DNA from 3 places in the Streptomyces sp. NPDC056738 genome. Region 2 is predicted to be linked to each of the others. Evidence: riboswitches for the same ligand, from Rfam matches in the RefSeq annotation. Region 2 holds a riboswitch; each other region holds the start of a gene.
The links. A riboswitch is a leader RNA that binds a small molecule or an ion and turns the genes downstream of it on or off. The one in region 2 is predicted to bind thiamine pyrophosphate.
Positions count from the first base shown of each region.

Region 1: linked by a shared signal. The riboswitch ahead of thiC (phosphomethylpyrimidine synthase ThiC) and the one ahead of ACFRIC_RS35670 (purine-cytosine permease family protein) in region 2 are both predicted to bind thiamine pyrophosphate.
Region 3: linked by a shared signal. The riboswitch ahead of ACFRIC_RS27285 (thiamine ABC transporter substrate binding subunit) and the one ahead of ACFRIC_RS35670 (purine-cytosine permease family protein) in region 2 are both predicted to bind thiamine pyrophosphate.

Region 1 covers NZ_JBHTZF010000004.1:192,148-198,201, forward strand. Annotated here, with positions in the region: gene ACFRIC_RS11935 (VWA domain-containing protein) at 1-150, opposite strand, end outside; gene ACFRIC_RS11940 (LysR family transcriptional regulator) at 147-1,109, opposite strand; gene ACFRIC_RS11945 (DUF1801 domain-containing protein) at 1,318-1,680, shown strand; gene ACFRIC_RS11950 (VOC family protein) at 1,677-2,072, shown strand; gene thiC (phosphomethylpyrimidine synthase ThiC) at 2,130-3,950, opposite strand; TPP riboswitch at 3,943-4,099, opposite strand; gene ACFRIC_RS11960 (YibE/F family protein) at 4,171-5,682, shown strand; gene ACFRIC_RS11965 (SsgA family sporulation/cell division regulator) at 5,766-6,054, opposite strand, start outside.
Region 2 covers NZ_JBHTZF010000018.1:58,565-64,618, forward strand. Annotated here, with positions in the region: gene ACFRIC_RS35655 (hypothetical protein) at 1-759, shown strand, start outside; gene gndA (NADP-dependent phosphogluconate dehydrogenase) at 883-2,325, opposite strand; gene thiD (bifunctional hydroxymethylpyrimidine kinase/phosphomethylpyrimidine kinase) at 2,499-3,296, opposite strand; gene ACFRIC_RS35670 (purine-cytosine permease family protein) at 3,362-4,762, opposite strand; TPP riboswitch at 4,753-4,847, opposite strand; gene ACFRIC_RS35675 (alpha/beta fold hydrolase) at 5,068-5,901, shown strand.
Region 3 covers NZ_JBHTZF010000011.1:111,297-117,350, forward strand. Annotated here, with positions in the region: gene ACFRIC_RS27275 (ABC transporter ATP-binding protein) at 1-372, opposite strand, end outside; gene ACFRIC_RS27280 (ABC transporter permease) at 373-2,124, opposite strand; gene ACFRIC_RS27285 (thiamine ABC transporter substrate binding subunit) at 2,100-3,197, opposite strand; TPP riboswitch at 3,275-3,380, opposite strand; gene rlmN (23S rRNA (adenine(2503)-C(2))-methyltransferase RlmN) at 3,474-4,580, opposite strand; gene ACFRIC_RS27295 (hypothetical protein) at 4,750-5,376, opposite strand; gene ACFRIC_RS27300 (hypothetical protein) at 5,688-5,945, shown strand.

The sequences.
Region 1 (6,054 bases), on a different contig from region 2:
GTCGTCGCGCACCTTCCCGTCCGCGCGCAGCAGCAGGGCCGAGGCATCGGCGTCCGGCGCGCCGGGACCTCCGGACCAGCCGAGTACGACCCGCACCGCCTGCGCGGCAACGGGAAGGTTGGCACCCTTGCTCATCGATGTCGGTGTCATGCGCCCAGTCTCCCTGGAGAAGCCGTCGGTGGATCCGACCGATACGCCCGCGCGTGGGAGAAGCCGGCCGCGGGGGAGGAACCGGCCGCGTCCGAGGCGGCCCGGACGAACTCACGCAGGCGTTCGGTGGTGTTGCTCTCCCTCCACACGAGTCCCCGCTCGATCGGCCGGGCGTCGTGAAGGGGTACGTAGGCGATGTCGGGCCGGGGGTAGTACTGCCGCGAGTGCTCCCCGACCGGGAGGACGCCCCGGCCCATCGCGACCAGGGTCAGCATCTCGGAGAACGATCCGCCGACCGGGCCCTTCGGCACGGGTCTGCCCGAAGGAGTGTGGTCCGGTGTGCGGTCCCGCTTGAACCCCGCCGAGGTCACCGCGGGGTACTGCACCACGGGGTGGTCCGCGAGCACCTCCAGGGACAGCCGCTCCTCACCGGCCAGCGGATGACCGGCCGCGACCGCCAGGACCCGTTCCTCCCGCAGCAGGGCGGGCCCGCAGGCCATCCCGTCGAAGGGGAACGAGGCGAGCAGCACGTCGATCGAACCGTCCACGAGACTCGCACGGGAGTTGGAGAGCTGGACCTCCCGCACGTCGACCCGGCAGTCCGGGTGACGCTCACCGAACAGGGCGACCGCTCTGAGAAGCGCGGGCGCCGTCCACTCACCGAGGAAGGCGACCCGCAGCTCTCCGGTGATCCCCCGGCTCGCGTCGGCCGCCCTTCGCACAGCGGCGTCGATCCCGGCGACCAGGGGCGCCAGGTCGTCCGCGAGCTGCCGGCCGATCGGGGTGAGCCGGACGGAACGGCTGGTGCGTTCGAACAGCAGGCCGCCGACCCTGCGCTCCAGCGTCTTGACCACCTGGCTGACCCGCCCGGTCGTGATCAGCAGCCGCTCGGCCGTCCGGCCGAAGTGCAGTTCCTCGGCCAGCGTCAGAAAGGTCTCGATCTCCAGCCGTTCCAGCATGAACCCCCCAGCGTTAAATCTGGCTCAACGGTCGTACAGCGATCATGCCTTGATGGCGTCCGTCCCACGGCGGATCGTAGAAGGCGTCCACCCGGCGGCGGGAGGGAGCCGATCAATCCCCCGGCAGGCGGCACGCACGGCGCCTCCGCACCCGGCTCCGCCCACCGCGTCCACCACACCCATCACACCCTTTCCGAACGGGGACCCCATGACGTCCGCGGACATCACCGCCTATCTGAACGGGCTCGACGGCCCACTGCGCGACATCGGCGAGAGGGCCGGGCGCCTCATCGACTCGGTCCTCCCCGACGGCTCCGGGGCACTGTGGCACGGCCATCCCACCTGGAGCCTCGGGGACAAGCCGGGCCGGACACCGGTCTGCCTGCTCAAGGCCCACACGTCCTACGTCACCTTCGGCCTGTGGCGCGGCCAGGACCTGACCGACCCCTCGGGCCGGCTGGTCGCCGGAGCCCGCCGGATGGCCTCGGTGAAGCTCGGCCGTGCCGACGAGATCGACCCCGACCTGTTCAGCGCGTGGCTTCGCCACGCCGTCGCCCTGGAGACGACATGACCACCCTGCGCGTGAAGGCCTTCGACCACCTCGTCCTCAAGGTCGAGGACATCGAACGGTCCCTGGACTTCTACACCGGACTTCTCGGCCTGGAACCCGTACGCGTCGCCGAATGGCGTCTCGGACAGGCCCCGTTCCCGTCGGTGAGGATCACCGCGGAGACCATCATCGACCTGATCGCCCATGCCCCCGAGGGGTCCAACGTCGACCACATCTGTCTCACCGTGGAACCGCTGGACTGGGACCAGGTCCTCGCGTCGGGATCCTTCACCGTGCTCGAAGGGCCCGTGGAACGCTTCGGCGCACGCGGCACCGCGACCTCGGTCTACGTCCGCGACCCGGACGGCAACACCGTCGAACTGCGCTGGTACCCGCAGGACGTCACGCCGTGACCGGGCCGGGGACCGCGGTCCGGGTGTGCTCCCCGGACCGCGCCCCCGTGGGGTGACTCAGTCGGCCAGCGGCAGGTACACGCGGTTGCCGGCCTCCGCGAACTCCCGGGACTTCTGGAGCATGCCCTCGGAGATCTCCGCGGCGGAGGCACCGCCGGCCGCGTCGGCGCCGAACCGCTCGTTGATGTCCTGGCTGATCTTCATCGAGCAGAACTTCGGCCCGCACATGGAGCAGAAGTGGGCCGTCTTGGCGGGCTCGGCCGGCAGGGTCTGGTCGTGGAACTCCCGCGCCGTGTCCGGGTCGAGAGCCAGGTTGAACTGGTCCTCCCACCGGAACTCGAAGCGGGCGTCGGAGAGCGCGTCATCCCATTCCTGCGCACCTGGGTGCCCCTTGGCGAGGTCGGCTGCGTGGGCGGCGATCTTGTAGGTGATGACGCCGGTCTTGACGTCGTCACGATCGGGCAGGCCCAAGTGCTCCTTGGGCGTGACATAGCAGAGCATGGCCGTGCCCCACCAGGCGATCATCGCGGCACCGATGCCGGAAGTGATGTGGTCGTACGCCGGCGCGACGTCCGTCGTCAGCGGGCCGAGGGTATAGAACGGAGCTTCATCACAGATCTCCTGCTGAAGGTCGATGTTCTCCTTGATCTTGTGCATCGGGACATGTCCCGGGCCTTCGATCATCGTCTGAACCTGAAAACGCTTCGCGACCGCGTTGAGTTCCCCGAGCGTCCTCAACTCGGCGAACTGCGCCGCGTCGTTGGCGTCCGCGATGGAACCCGGCCGCAGCCCGTCGCCGAGCGAGTAGGTGACGTCGTACGCGGCGAGGATCCCGCAGAGCTCCTCGAAGTTCTCGTACAGGAACGACTCCTTGTGGTGCGCGAGGCACCAGGCGGCCATGATCGAGCCGCCGCGCGAGACGATGCCGGTCTTGCGGTTCGCGGTGAGCGGTACGTACGCCAGGCGCACGCCCGCGTGGACCGTCATGTAGTCCACGCCCTGCTCGGCCTGTTCGACGACGGTGTCCTTGTAGATCTCCCAGGTCAGCTCCTCGGCCCGGCCGTCGACCTTCTCCAGCGCCTGATAGAGCGGCACGGTGCCGATGGGGACGGGGGAGTTGCGCAGCACCCATTCACGGGTGGTGTGGATGTTGCGGCCGGTGGACAGGTCCATGACCGTGTCGGCGCCCCAGCGGGTCGCCCAGGTCATCTTCTCCACCTCCTCCTCGATGGAGGACGTCACCGCGGAGTTGCCGATGTTGGCGTTGACCTTCACCAGGAACCGCTTGCCGATGATCATCGGCTCGATCTCCGGATGGTTCACGTTCACGGGCAGCACCGCGCGGCCCGCGGCGATCTCCTCCCGTACGACCTCGGGGTCGACGTTCTCGCGAAGCGCCACGAACTCCATCTCGGGCGTGATCTCCCCACGTCGCGCGTAGGCGAGCTGGGTGACCGGCCGGCCAGGGCGCCCCCGGCGTGGCTGACGCGGCCGGCCGGGGAAGACCGCGTCGAGGTTGCGCAGCCCTCCGCGCGGGGACGTGTGCTTGATCCCGTCGTCCTCGGGACGGACGGGACGGCCCGCGTACTCCTCGGTGTCTCCGCGGGCGATGATCCAGCTCTCACGCAGCGGCGCCAGTCCCCTGCGCACATCGGTGTCGACGGTCGGATCGGTGTACGGGCCGGACGTGTCGTACAGCGTCACGGACTGCCCGTTGGTGAGGTGCACTTGGCGGACCGGCACCCGCAGATCGGGGCGCGTGCCCCCGACGTACGCCTTGTGCCAGCCGATGGACTGCCTGTCCTGGCCGTCCGGAGACGACGGGGAAACCCCGTCCGTCCGTCCGGAGGCAGGCGTGCGTACATCCTTGTCGGTCATCTGACCTACTCCCTACGCCGGCATTACCCGGTAACAGGTTCAGCGGTCGACGCAGCGGCTTCCGATCGCCGATGTTTCATGTGAAACATCGCGAAGACGGAGGTCAGCGTCCTCTCAGCCCGGTGCTCCGAGCTCCCGCGTGTGCAAAGGTGCCTCCACGCTAGCGTCATATTTGGCGCGGTGAACAGAGGGCCCTTGACGTTCTTGCGATGATCGGGCGGTGACGACGACCCGCCAGCACCCGTTCTCCCCGTCCGAGCCACCGCGCCGTCCCGGCTCCGACGGCGGCCACGGACATGGCTCCGGCACCGGCCCCGAGCACCAGCACGAGCAGGGGCACGGGCATGGGCCGGACGGCGATCATCACGGTTCGGGCGACGGCCACGAGCCGGGTTCCCGCGCCGGGCACGGCCGGCCGGTGGGCGCCGGGCACGGGCATTCCCACAGCCACGGTCCCGCAGCCCCGGTCTCCAAGCATCTGCGCAAGGTCATCGCCGCGGTGCTGATCCCCTTCGCGGCGGCGGTCGTGGCGGGTCTCGTGCTCCTGTGGCCCGGCGGCGCCCCGGCCCACGAGCGCACCGGGGTCGGCTTCGACCGGCAGACCCAGCAGGCGACGGTCACGAAGATCGACCAGGTGGACTGCAAGTCCGTGAACGCCTCCTCGGGGGCCTCGACGGGCGACGCCTCCGCCACCGGGGGCTCCCCGGCTCAGGGCCGGGCCGCGGGGGAATGCAAGAAGGCGACCGTCCGGATCGACACCGGGAAGGACAAGGGCCGCACGTTCACCGAGATCGTCCAGCCGGACCAGTCACGGCAGTTGCACCAGGGCGAGAAGGTCGTCGTCGCGTACGAGCCGTCCGCGCCCAAGGACCTCCAGTACTCCGTCACGGACGCCAACCGGAAGCTGCCGCTGACGCTGCTCGCCATCATCTTCGCGGTGGTCGTCGTGGTGATCGGGAGGATGCGCGGCGTCATGGCGCTGGTCGCGCTGGCCATCAGCTTCGTGATCCTGAACTTCTTCATCCTGCCCGCGATCCTGCAGGGCTCGAACCCGCTGCTCGTGGCCGTCGTCGGATCCAGCGCGATCATGCTGATCGCGCTCTACATGTGCCACGGTCTGTCGGCCCGGACGTCCGTGGCGGTGGTCGGCACCCTGCTCTCCCTGGTGCTCATCGGTTTCCTCGGCTCGTTCTTCATCGACTGGGCCGTGCTGACGGGCAACACCGACGACAGCACCGGTCTGATCCACGGCCTGTACCCGTCCATCGACATGAGCGGCCTGCTGCTGGCCGGCGTCATCATCGGTTCGCTCGGCGTCCTGGACGACGTGACGGTGACGCAGACGTCCGCGGTCTGGGAACTGCACGAGGCGAACCCCACGATGGGCCGGCGCGCTCTGTACCGGGCGGGTATCCGTATCGGCCGCGACCACATCGCGTCGGTCGTCAACACGCTCGTCCTGGCCTACGCGGGCGCCGCGCTGCCGCTGCTGCTGCTCTTCTCGATCGCGCAGAGCAGCGTGGACACCGTCGCCAACAGCGAGCTGGTCGCCGAGGAGATCGTGCGGACGCTCGTCGGGTCGATCGGTCTGGTCGCCGCGGTGCCGGTGACGACCGCGCTGGCCGCCCTGGTGGTCGCCGCGGACCGCGAGGGCGGCGCGTCCGTCCCCGCGCAGCCCGCGGCCGACAGGACCCCGGCGCGGAGCGGCAAGGGGCGCCGCCGCAAGCACTGACCCGTCGCACGGAAGCGCTGAAACCATCCTGCACCGGCGGCCCTTGTGAGGAAGCGTTCCTCCGCTCCGGGCCGACGGGGGTCTCAGCCCGCGCTCTGCTCCTCCGTGAGGATGCGGTCGAGCACCGCGTCGAGGGAGGTGTCGAAACCCTCGAGAGAGCGTTCCTGCCCGAGCGGGACGAGGCGGTCCGTCCGGTCGAGGAACGCGACGAGCGGCGCCGTCCCGGACCGGAACAGCGCGTGATCACCGCCGACCTGAAGCCGGATCAGCACCTCTCCGAGGGCCTCCGGGTCGGCCGGAGCGATGTGCACGTCGCCGTCACCACAGGGCCTGCCCACGCCGTCGATGAGCAGTTCCCGTCCGAACGCCCAG
Region 2 (6,054 bases):
CTCGCCACGGACCCCGTGCCCGGCGTCCGTGGTGACCTCGCCGAGAACCCCGCGATCGGCGAGGACGTCATCCGCGTACTGGCGCGGGACGGCGACGTATCGGTACGCCGGGGCCTCGCGCGGCATCCCCGCGTCCCGTTCGACGTGCTCACCGAACTGGCCCGGACCGCCAAGGTCGGGGCCACGCTCGCTCCCCGTGTCGCCGCCGCGACGCCCGCCGAGCTCGCGGACCTGGCCCGGTCGCCGGACCCGGCGGCCCGCATGCTCGCGGCCCAACACCGTGACCTGCCGCCCGGGATACGCGACGCGCTGGCAAGTGACGCCGACGCGAAGGTGGTCAAGGCCGTCGCGCCACACCCCGGCCTCTCCGAAGGACAGTTGAGGGCGATGGCCGACCGGCACGGAGTCCGGGTGCTCGCCAGGGTGGCGGCCAACCCCGGTGCGAGTCCGGGTCTGTTGGAACACCTGACCCGTCAGGCGCCACCGGTGCCGAAGGCCCTCCGGGAGGTCGCCCGGCACCCGAACGCGCCGGTCGAAGCCCTGCTCTCCTGCCTCGCGGACGACCGGGCGAGGCCCGTGGCCGCCGCGCACCCGGCCCTGCCGCCGGCGGTGATCGTGGACCTGCTCGCCGACCCCGACCGGCAGGTGGCGGAAGCGGCGGCAGCCAACCCGTCCCTGCCGCCCGCCGTGATGGCGCGACTCGTGACCGCGGCCGACGAGACCCGCGCGAGCGCCGGTCGAGACGTCCGGCGGTCATGACGGGCGGGGCCGGACCTCCGTCACGACGGGGCGGGGCGGTCCATCCGTCACGACCGGGCGGGCCGTGCGTCCGTCGCAACGGATGCACGGCCCGCCCCGCGCTCAGTCATCTCCCGACCGGATTCACAGCATCTCGGTCTCGCCGCGGGACGCCTCGCCCCACAGCGTGTGGAAGCTGCCCTGACGGTCGGTGCGCCGGTAGGTGTGGGCACCGAAGAAGTCGCGCTGGCCCTGGGTGAGGGCGGCCGGCAGGCGGTCGGCGCGCAGCGTGTCGTAGTAGGACAGCGCCGCCGAGAACGCGGGCACCGGGACGCCCCTGCGGGTGGCGATGGAGACGACCTCGCGCCACGGGACCTGGGCGTCCTTGATCTCGGTGGCGAACCCCGCGTCGGACAGCAGGCTCACCAGGCCCGGGTCGACGGCGTACGCGGCGCGGATGCGGTCGAGGAACGCCGCGCGGATGATGCAGCCGCCGCGCCAGATCTTCGCCACCTCACCGAGGTCGATGTCCCAGCCGTACTCGGCGGCGGCGTCCAGGATCATCTTCCAGCCCTGGTCGTAGGCGATCAGCTTCGAGGCGTACAGGGCGTGTTCGACCTGGCTGGTGAAGCGCTCGGCCTCGGTCCCGGACAGGTCCCAGTGGGTGCCGCCGGGCAGACCGCGGTAGGCGGAGCGCAGCGCGTCCTGGCTGGAGGCGGCGCGGGCGAAGGTGGCCTGCGCGATGGCGGTGACCGGGGAGCCGAGGTCCAGGGCGGTCTGCACGGTCCAGCGGCCGGTGCCCTTCTGCCCCGCGGCGTCCACCACGATGTCGACGAAGGGCTCCCCGGTGGCGGCGTCCGTGTGCGCGAGCACCTCGGCGGTGATCTCGATGAGGTACGAGTCGAGGCGGCCCTTGTTCCAGCGCCGGAAGATCTCCGCTATCTGCGGCGGCGTGTAGCCCCCGACGCGGCGGAGCAGGTCGTAGGCCTCGCCGATCAACTGCATGTCGGCGTACTCGATGCCGTTGTGCACCATCTTGACGAAGTGACCGGCGCCGTCGGTGCCGATGTGCGTGGCACAGGGCTCGCCGTCCACCTTGGCGCTGATCGACTCGAACATCGGGCCCAGCGAGGCGTACGACTCGGGGGAGCCGCCGGGCATGATGCTCGGCCCGTTGAGGGCGCCCTCCTCGCCGCCGGACACGCCCGCGCCGACGAAGTGGATGCCGCGCTCGCGCAGCGACTGCTCACGCCGGCGGGTGTCGGAGAAGTGGGCGTTGCCCCCGTCGATGATCATGTCGCCGGTCTCGAGCAGCGGCGCGAACTCCTCGATGACGGCGTCGGTGGCCGCACCCGCCTGCACCATGATCATGAGGCGGCGCGGGCGCTCCAGCGCCGCCACGAAGTCCTCGGCCGACTCGGCCGCGACGAAGGCGCCCTCGTGTCCGAACTCCTCGACCAGTGCCTTGGTGCGCGCGGGTGTGCGGTTGTGGACGGCGACGGTGTAGCCGTTCCGGGCGAAGTTGCGGGCCAGATTGCGGCCCATCACGGCGAGCCCTGTGACGCCGATCTGTGCGGTCGCCTTCATGGTGTGCTCCTTGGATCCGGATCTGCCTGTCCGCGTACCTGACGGGCGAGCAGACGACTGTCGCTGTGCCGATCAGTACGCCGCCAGGAGCCCAGGTGTTCACCTTTCGGCACAGGAGCTGTGGGGGGACGGCGGAACGGGTGCCGGCCGCCGGGCGCCGGGGCGCGCCGAGGTCAGCCGTCCCGGCGCAGCCGCCATCCGTGGTCCACCGGTCCGATGCCGGCGCCGAGCGCGAAACCGGCCTCGATCGCGGCGGTCACGTAGGCCTTGGCCCGCCGTACCGCCTCCGGCACGTCGAGGCCCTCGGCCAGTCCCACCGCGACGGCCGAGGCGAGCGTGCAGCCCGTGCCGTGCGTGTGCCGGTTGTCGTGGCGGGGCGCGCGCAGCCAGTGCTCGGCGGTTCCGTCGGTGAGCAGGTCGACGGCCTGGCCCGGCAGATGACCGCCCTTCACCAGCACCCAGCGGGGACCGAACGCGAGCAGCAGGTCGGCGGCCCGGCGCATGTCCGGCTCGCCGTCCACCTTCACGCCGGTGAGCTGGGCGACCTCGTCGAGATTCGGGGTGGCCACGGTCGCGCGCGGCAGCAGCCGGGTCCGTACGGCGTCCAGGGCGTCGTCGGCCAGCAGCCGGTCACCGTGCTTGGAGACGCTCACCGGGTCCACGACGACCGGGGCGCCCACGTCGGTCAGCAACTCGGCGACGGTGGTGACGAGTTCGGGCGAGGAGAGCATCCCCGTCTTCACCGCCTGGACGCCGATGTCGTCGACGACGCTGCGGTACTGGGCCCGTACCGCTTCCTCGGACAGTTCCCAGGCCCCCTGCACGCCCACGGAGTTCTGCGCGGTCACCGCGGTGAGCACGCTCATCCCGTGGGCGCCCAGCGCGAGCATGGTCTTGAGGTCGGCCTGGATTCCGGCGCCTCCGCCGGAGTCGGATCCGGCGATCGTCAGGACGCGGGGAGGGGTGGTCATGGGGTGTTCCTCTCGGAAACGGCTTCGGGCACGGGGGCCCTGACCGGCTGAGCGACGGGCGGCCCTCAGACGCGGCGGCGCAGCCGCAGCGGGGCGTAGAGGGCGAGGGCGACGAGGAACGCCACGTAGTAGGAGAGATCGGCGCCGTGCAGTGCGTCGGCCACCGGACCGACGTACAGGCTCGTGTCCATGAACGGCACGGCCGCGCCGAACGCCGCGACGAAGGCCACCAGCGAGGGCCACGCCGGGCGCGGACGGGAGAGCTCGGCGGCGACGTCCACCGGGGCGCCTCCGCGCTCCCGCTTCCGGGCGATCCAGTCGACGACGACGATCGCGACGAACCCGGGAATCCAACAGCCCACGAACAGCAGCACGTTCTGGAAACGCGCCGTCGTGTCGGCGGCGTGCATCCACAGCACCAGCGGGAAGCCGAGCGCCGCGGCCAGGGCCGCCGCGACCGGTCGCGGGATCCGCACCCCCAGGGTCTGGAGGGCCAGCGAACCGCTGTAGTCGTTCATCGCGTTGCTGCACACGGCGGCCAGCGCCACGGCCAGCAGCCCGAACGCGCCCGCGGCACCGCCGCCCAGCAGCACGTCCACGCCCGCCGCCGTCTGGTCGGTCAGCACCGAGGCACCCCACAGTCCGAGGACCTGCACGGCGACGAAGGAGGCGACGAGTCCGAGCAGGGTGCACCAGAACATGCGCGGGCGGGACGTCGTCCGCGGCAGATAGCGGCTGAAGTCACCGGCGTACGGCGCCCAGGACAGCGACAGGCTCAGCGCGATGGTGCTGGTGAGGACGAACGCGCCGGCACGGTCGGCGCCGGTGGCGGACCCGGTCGTCGCGGGGTGGACCCCGTCGAGCATCCGCCAGGCGATCACCGCGAAGGCCACGGCGAGCACGAACGTCATGACGATCTGGAGGCGGTGGATCGCCTCGTAGCCGAGGACACCGAGCGCCCCCTGCGCGGCCATCATGACCAGGACGCCGAGCCAGAACGGCCAGCCGCACAGCCGTGCCAGCGCGTCCCCGCCGAACAGGCCGATCAGCGCGTCCCAGGCGACCGAGGACAGCCACTGGAGCGTGCCGGGAAGCACCACGGACGGGCCGAACGCCAGCCGTGCGAGGGGGAGTTGGCCCGTACCCGTGAGGCCGCCCCAGGTGCTGAGGTAGGCGGTGGGCAGCGCGCCGAGCACGGTCCCGAGGACGACCGCGGCGAGCGCGGTGGTGAAGTCGAGGCCGAGCGCGATCCCGATCGTGCCGGTGAACACGCCCGTCATCGTCAGGTTCGGCGCGAACCAGACGGTGAAGAGGCGTCCCGCCCCGCCGTACCGGTTGCTCTCGGGGACCGGTTCGATGCCGTGGCCCTCCACGCGGAGGTCGCCGGGTGCGGCCGGCATCCGTCCGTCGAAGACGGCAGGCCGGCTGTCGGCGGGCAGCCCGCCGGGAACATGCGCCAATGGCATGAAGACATCCCTCCGCCAGTATGAACTGGTTCAGGTTCGACGGGTGTGATCTCAGCCCTCGGACGGGGCACCCCGTGTCCGGTACGACGGACACCCTAACCGTTCCCCGCGACGCGGCGGCAGGGGGTCCTCACTCGCCCGGACCGGCGTACGCCCGCGCGTGCTCCGGTTCATTCGAACGGCGCGGGCGGGCCCGTTCACAGCGCGGCGCGTGCCGCCCCTCGGTAGTGTCGGAAGTGATCGCCGCTCGCTCTGCGCTCCCGGGTTCCGGGCCCCGGTGGCAGGGCCGAAGGAGGCAGGGTGCCGTGACCGTGATCTCCCTGAAGTCCGCGCAGGTGCGGGAAGGTCTCGTCCTCCCGTACGCCGAGGCCGGCTACCCCAGTGGTACGCCGGTCGTGTTCGTGCACGGTCTGGCCGACTCCTGGTGGTCCTTCGAACCCCTCCTCAGGCGCCTTCCGGCGTCCCTGCACGGATACGCGCCCACACAGCGCGGGCACGGCGACGCCGGCCGGCCACCGGAGGGCTACACCCCCGACGACTTCGCCGCGGACCTGGTGGCCTTCCTGGACGCGGTCGACATCCCCCGGGCCGTCCTGGTCGGGGCGTCCAGCGGCGGTGTACCGGCCCGGATCGTCGCCGGCAGCCACCCCGACCGCATCGCGGGTCTGGTGCTGCTCGGTGTCCCCGGCACCCTCGCGGACAAGCCGGCGGTGACCGGCCTGGTGGCGGCCATGGAGGACCTGGCCGATCCGGTGCCCCGCGCCTTCGTCGAGGACTTCCTGGCCGACACGGTGGCCCGACCGATCGCCCGGGGGTTCGTCGAGACCATGGTCGAGGAGAACCTGAAGCTTCCCGCGCACGTCTGGAAGGACACCGCCCGCGGGCTCCTCGACGCCGATCTCCGCGCGACCCTCGGCGGCATCCTCGTGCCCACACTCGTCATCTGGGGTGAACAGGACGAATTCCTGCCGCGCGAGGACCAGCAGACCATCCTGGACGCCGTCCACGGCGCCGACTTCCTCGCCTACCCGGAGACCGGGCACTCCGTGCACTGGGAACAGCCCGAGCGCGTGGTCGCCGACCTCACCGCCTTCGTCTCGCGGATCGAGCACCCCGGCACCCGAACCGGCGGCGGCTGACCGCACCCTGCGGGTGCGCGGGACTCGCCGGGTGCCGCGAGGGAACCCGTCCGGTCCGGGCCGCGCTCCCTGACGTGATCCGTACCGTCGTCACCCCGCCGACAGGTCTTTGCATGGCATGCTCATGCTCCCCACAGGAAGGGATCACGTGCC
Region 3 (6,054 bases), on a different contig from region 2:
TCCGGGCAGACCGACGAGGTCGAGCAGCTCCCCCACCCGGGCCGCCTGCCCGTTCTTCGACGTGCCGTGCATCCGCAGCCCGAAGGCCACGTTGCCGCCCACGTCCCGCTGCGGGAAGAGCTGGTGGTCCTGGAACATCAGGCCGACGCCCCGCTTGTGCGCGGGGACACCCCCCTGGTCCCGCCCGTCCAGCAGCACCCGGCCCGCGTCCACCGGCTGGAGTCCGGCCACCGTCCGCAGCAGCGTGGACTTGCCGCTGCCGCTCGGCCCGAGCACGCAGACGATCTCGTGTTCGGCGACGTCGAGGTCGACGGCGTCGAGCACGGCCCGCCCGCCGAAGCGTACGGTCGCGCCCTGAAGGCTCAGCAGCATCTAGAACTCCCCGGTCCGGTCGGTCCGTACCCGCTCCAACAGCAGCAGCGCCACCGCGCAGACCACCATCAGGATCGTCGAAAGGGCCATGGCCTGGCCGTAGTTGAGGTCGCCCGCGCGTCCGAGCAGCCGGGCCACGGCGACCGGGAGCGTGGGGTTGTCGGGGCGGGCGATGAAGACGGTCGCGCCGAACTCGCCGAGGGAGACGGCGAAGGCGAAGCCGGCCGCGATCAGCAGGGCCCGCCGCACCATCGGCAGATCGACCTCGCGCCACACCCGCCACGGCGACGCCCCGAGGACGGCGGCGGCCTCCCGCAGCCGCCCGTCCACCGCGCGCAGCACGGGCAGCATGGTCCGCACGACGAAGGGGACGCCGACCAGCGCCTGGGCCAGCGGCACCAGGATCCAGCTCGCGCGCAGGTCGAGCGGTGGTTCGTCCAGGGCGATCAGGAACCCGAAGCCCACGGTGACCGCGGAGACGCCGAGCGGCAGCATCAGCAGGGCGTCGAAGCCCCGCATCAGCCGGCCGGCGCGGCGGGTGAGGGCGGCCGCGGCGAGACCGCCGATCAGCACGGCGATGGCGGTGGCGGCGAGCGCGTACTCGAGCGAGTTGCCGACCGCCTCGATCGGGGCGACGAGGAAGACGCCTCCGTCGGCGTCGGCCAGGGCCCGGTAGTAGCCGAGTCCCGGGGCGTCGAGGGAGCGCTGGACGAGGACCGCGAGCGGCAGCACGAGCAGCACCGCGATGCTCACGAGCACGCCCGCGAGGAGCGCCCACTGTCCGCCGCCGCGGGGCCGGCGCGCGGTGGTGTCCGGGGCCACCAGCCGCAGGGCGGTCTCGCGTCGGCGTACGGTCGCCGCGTGCACGGCGAGGATCGCGCCGACGGCGGCGAACTGGACGATCGTCAGCACGGCCGCCGTCGTGAGGTCGAAGATCTCGGAGGTCTGCCGGTAGATCTCGACCTCCAGGGTCGAGAAGGTCGGGCCGCCGAGGATCTGCACCACCCCGAACGAGGTGAAGGTGAAGAGGAAGACCATGAGGGCGGCGGCGGCCACGGCGGGCCCGAGCGCCGGCAGCGTCACCTTGCGCCAGGCCGCCAGGCGCGAGGCGCCGAGCATGCGCGCGGCCTCCTCCTGGCGCGGGTCGAGCTGCGACCAGAGCCCGCCGACGGTCCGTACGACCACGGCGTAGTTGAAGAAGACGTGCGCGAGCAGAATCGCCCACACGGTGGTGTCCAGGCGTACGCCCCACAGGTCGTCGAGCAGTCCGCCCCGGCCGACCAGCGCGAGGAACGCCGTGCCGACGACCACGGTCGGCAGCACGAAGGGCACCGTCACCACGGCCCGGAGGATCTGTTTGCCGCGGAAGTCGAAGCGCGCGAAGACGTACGCGCCGGGGAGCGCGACCAGCAGCGTGAGCGCCGTCGAGGCGAGCGCCTGCCAGGTGGTGAACCACAGCACGTGCCGGATGTCGGAGCGGGTCGCGACGTCCCAGACGCGGCCCAGTTGCCAGCCGCCGTCCCCGTGGAGCCCGCGCGAGACGATCGCGGCGACGGGATAGGCGAAGAAGACCGCGAAGAACGCGACGGGCAGCGCCATCAGGGCGAACCGCACCGCGTTCTGTCCGCGGGCCCGGCGCGGAGCCCGGTCGGCACGGTCCCGCCCACCGGGCCCGGCCGGTCCGGTGGTCCTCTCGGGACCGCCGGCCTTCACCGTCCCGTCGGCGGCTACTTCAGTACGAGCGAGGTCCACGACTTGACCCACTGGTCGCGGTCGGCGGCGATCTTCGCGGGCGCCAGGATCTCGGGATCCTTGGCCTGCGGACCGTACTGCGTGAACTCGGCCGGCACCCGCGCGCCCTCACGGACCGGGTAGACGAACATGTTGAGCGGCATGTCCTCCTGGAACTCCTTGGTGAGCAGGAAGTCCAGGAGCGCCTTGCCGCCCTTGGTGTTCTTGGCGTTGCTGAGCAGGCCCGCGTACTCGACCTGCCGGAAGCAGGTGCCGTCCGCGACGCCGGTCGGGGCCGTGGCGGGCTTCGGGTCGCCGTAGATGACCTCGGCGGGCGGCGAGGAGGCGTACGAGACGACGAGGGGCCGGTCGGCCTTGGCCTTCTTGCCGCCCGCGGACCCCGAGAACTCCTCGTTGTACGCCTGCTCCCAGCCGTCCACGACCTTCACGCCGTTGGCCTTGAGCTTCTTCCAGTAGCCCTGCCAGTTCTCGTCGCCGTAGTGCGCGGCGGACCCGAGCAGGAAGCCGAGGCCGGGCGAGGAGGTGGCGGCGTTCTCGGTGACCAGGAGGTTCTTGTACGCGGGCTTGGCCAGGTCGTCGAAGGACCGCGGCGGCGCCAGCTTGTGCTTGCTGAACCAGGCCTTGTCGTAGTTGACGCAGATGTCGCCCGTGTCGATGGGCGTGACCCGGTGCTTGTCCTGGTCGGTCCGGTACTGCGGCAGGACCTGGTCCGCGCCCTTGGCCTCGTACGACTGGAAGAGCCCGTTGTCGAGCGCGCGGGAGAGCAGGGTGTTGTCGACGCCGAAGAAGACGTCGCCCTGGGGGTTGTCCTTGGTCAGGATGGCCTTGTTCACGGCCTGTCCGGCGTCGCCGTCCTTGAGGACGCGGACCTTGTAGCCGGACCGCTTCTCGAAGTCGGCCAGGACGTTCTTCGACACGAGCCACGAGTCGTGGCTGACGAGCGTGATCGTCTTCGAGTCGCCCGAGCCGGCGCTGTCGGACGAGCCGCACGCGGACAGGACGGGCAGCGCGACGAGACCGAGCCCGACGGCCGTGACCGCGAGCCGCCTGCCGCCGCTGGTGTTGGTGATCACTGATTCCTCCTGGGTGACCAGGAAGAGACGCGGCCCTGCCCGGGACCTCTGACGGTTCCCGGGCAGGGCGCAACAGCTTGAGTAAGTGACCGAACTTCCTACCCAGAATGACCTGGGCAAGGTTCAGAGGGTCTGCGGTCTGTCCCGCACTCTCAGCGCTGTGGCGCTCCCCTGTCGGAATATGAAGATGTCGGACGGTGATGTGCCGGGCCGGACTCGTCGACTCGTGGAGCCTTCGGCTCGCGAAGCGGACGAGACGGACCGACTCGGTTCAGACTACCGCTCGGTCGCGGCGAGCTGACCACACGCTCCGTCGATCTCCTGGCCACGGGTGTCCCGGACGGTGACCGTGACGCCGTGGGCGGCGATCGCCTCGACGAACGCCTTCTCGTCCTCGGGCCGCGACGCGGTCCACTTCGAGCCCGGGGTCGGGTTCAGCGGGATGAGGTTGACGTGCACGGGCTTGCCCTTGAGCATCCGGCCGAGCCGGTCGCCCCGCCAGGCCTGGTCGTTGATGTCGCGGATCAGCGCGTACTCGATGGACAGACGGCGCCCGGACCGGTCCGCGTATCCCCAGCCGGCGTCCAGGACCTCGCGCACCTTCCACCGTGTGTTCACGGGGACGAGGGTGTCGCGCAGTTCGTCGTCCGGGGCGTGCAGGGAGATCGCGAGCCGGCACTTGAAGCCCTCGTCCGAGAACCGGTTGATCGCGGGAACCAGGCCGACCGTCGAGACGGTGATGCCGCGCTGCGACAGCCCCAGCCCGTCCGGCTCCGGGTCGGTGAGGGCACGGATCGCGCCGACCACCCGCTTGTAGTTGGCGAGCGGCTCGCCCATCCCCATGAAGACGATGTTGCTCAGCCGCGCCGGACCCCCGGGGATCTCGCCGTCACGCAGCGCCCGCATCCCGTCGACGATCTGGTGCACGATCTCGCCGGTCGACAGGTTCCGGTCGAGGCCGGCCTGTCCGGTGGCGCAGAACGGGCAGTTCATCCCGCAGCCGGCCTGCGAGCTGATGCACATGGTCACCCGGTCCGGGTAGCGCATGAGCACGGACTCGACGAGCGTGCCGTCGAAGAGGCGCCACAGGGTCTTGCGGGTGGTGTCCTGGTCGGTCGACAGGTGCCGCACGACCGACATCAGCTCGGGAAGCAGCGCCTCCTGGAGCTTGCCGCGCGAGGCGGCCGGGATGTCCGTCCACTCGGCGGGGTCGTGCGCGTACCGGGCGAAGTAGTGCTGCGAGAGCTGCTTGGCACGAAACGGCTTCTCACCGATCGCGGCAACCGCCTCTTTGCGCTCGGCGGGCGTGAGATCGGCAAGGTGCCGCGGCGGCTTCTTGGCTCCGCGCGGCGCGACAAAGGTGAGTTCTCCGGGCTTCGGCATAACCCTTCCAGTGTCGCAGATCAATACCACCGGCCCGGGCCAGAGCGGGGTGGGGGCGGTCACCTGCGGGCGCCGTCCGTCGGCGTCGGTCGACCTGGGACGGCCCGGAGACGGCCCAAAACTCGGCGGGCCCCGGTCGGCCATCCCCCGGCAGCGGCACCACCACCCATCACTCCAGTTGCACGGGAGCGACGGGGAGCTGTTCCCTGTACGGCCAGGTGAAGGTGCGGTCGGGTTCGAGGTGGGCGTCTCCCCAGTGGATGGCGTGGATGCCGTTTTCGGCGTCGGCCGTGAAGAACACGCAGACCAACCTGGTGGAGGCTCCCAGCTCCTCGAAGGCCTCGTGCAGCCCCAGGTACTCCTCGGTCGCCAGGTCCTCATCGACATCGAACAGCGTTTCCGGAGGCTGTGGCCCGTGGGCCCGTAACAGCCGGTGCCGAGTCGGCGACGCGTTGGCAGGCAGCCGGGCTCGGTCCAGGGGCCTCGGCCGGTCCGCGTACCGGAAGGGGAAGAGTGCGTGATCGTTGATCACCGCATACTCATACCCGCGCACATCGCGAACGGCTTCCTCCAGCTCGCGTGCCGTCTCCGCCAGGTTCTCGCGCACCAGGCCCGCAAGGGCGACACCGTACGGACTCCGCTTCTTCAGTCCCGCGGCGAGGTGCGCGGCATGGGCCTTCGCATGTGCCTCTGCCAGCCGCACCGGGATCGCGGCGGCCAGGGCGCCGGCACGCCTCCCGAACCGCTCGACGGCCCAGGCCGACGGCCCTACCGGATAGCCACCCAACACCGACATGCAGTGCCCCCTCCCCCAGGTCCCCGCCTCTGAACTGTGTGACACGCACCCGAAGGACCCACAAGGGGGCGATCCGGCCAGTCCGCGACCGAGCATCGCTCTGACCTGATGCCGAGCTCTCGACGCCTGTCGACGTTGGTCACCATCGAGCGCCCTCGCTTTGCTTCGTGAGTACGCGTACTCATGCGCGGCGCCCCTCAGGGTCAGCATGCTGGGGTGCGCGCGATCGGCGGACTGGCATCTGCGAACAGATCGGGGTGGGCGTGGAACGCGGGAGTGCGCCGTATGTTGGCGCGCAGGTGATGGTCGGCGTGTTGCTGCTCGCCTGCGACCTGGTGGTCATTACCGGCCTGTGGTTCGGTTACGGGCTCGCGGGATGGACCGACGACGGCAGCATCGCGCCCGAGGCGCAGATGTTCGCACGGCGAGCAATGTGGTGCTTGGCCGGTGGCGCCGTGGTCACGGGCGTTGGCCTTCTGGCCCTGCGATGGCGCATTCCCGGCGCGGTGCAGCTCATCACCCTGGGGATCGGAGCACTCAAGTTCCAGGCCCTGGCCGCCCCTCACTAGCGCTGGGCCCAATTCTTCAAGCCGGCGAGCACCGGGCGGAACGACCACCACCTGGTCCGGGCCCGGAGACGCCGCCTGATCGGTCGGTGCGGAAGACGGGATAGGCGAC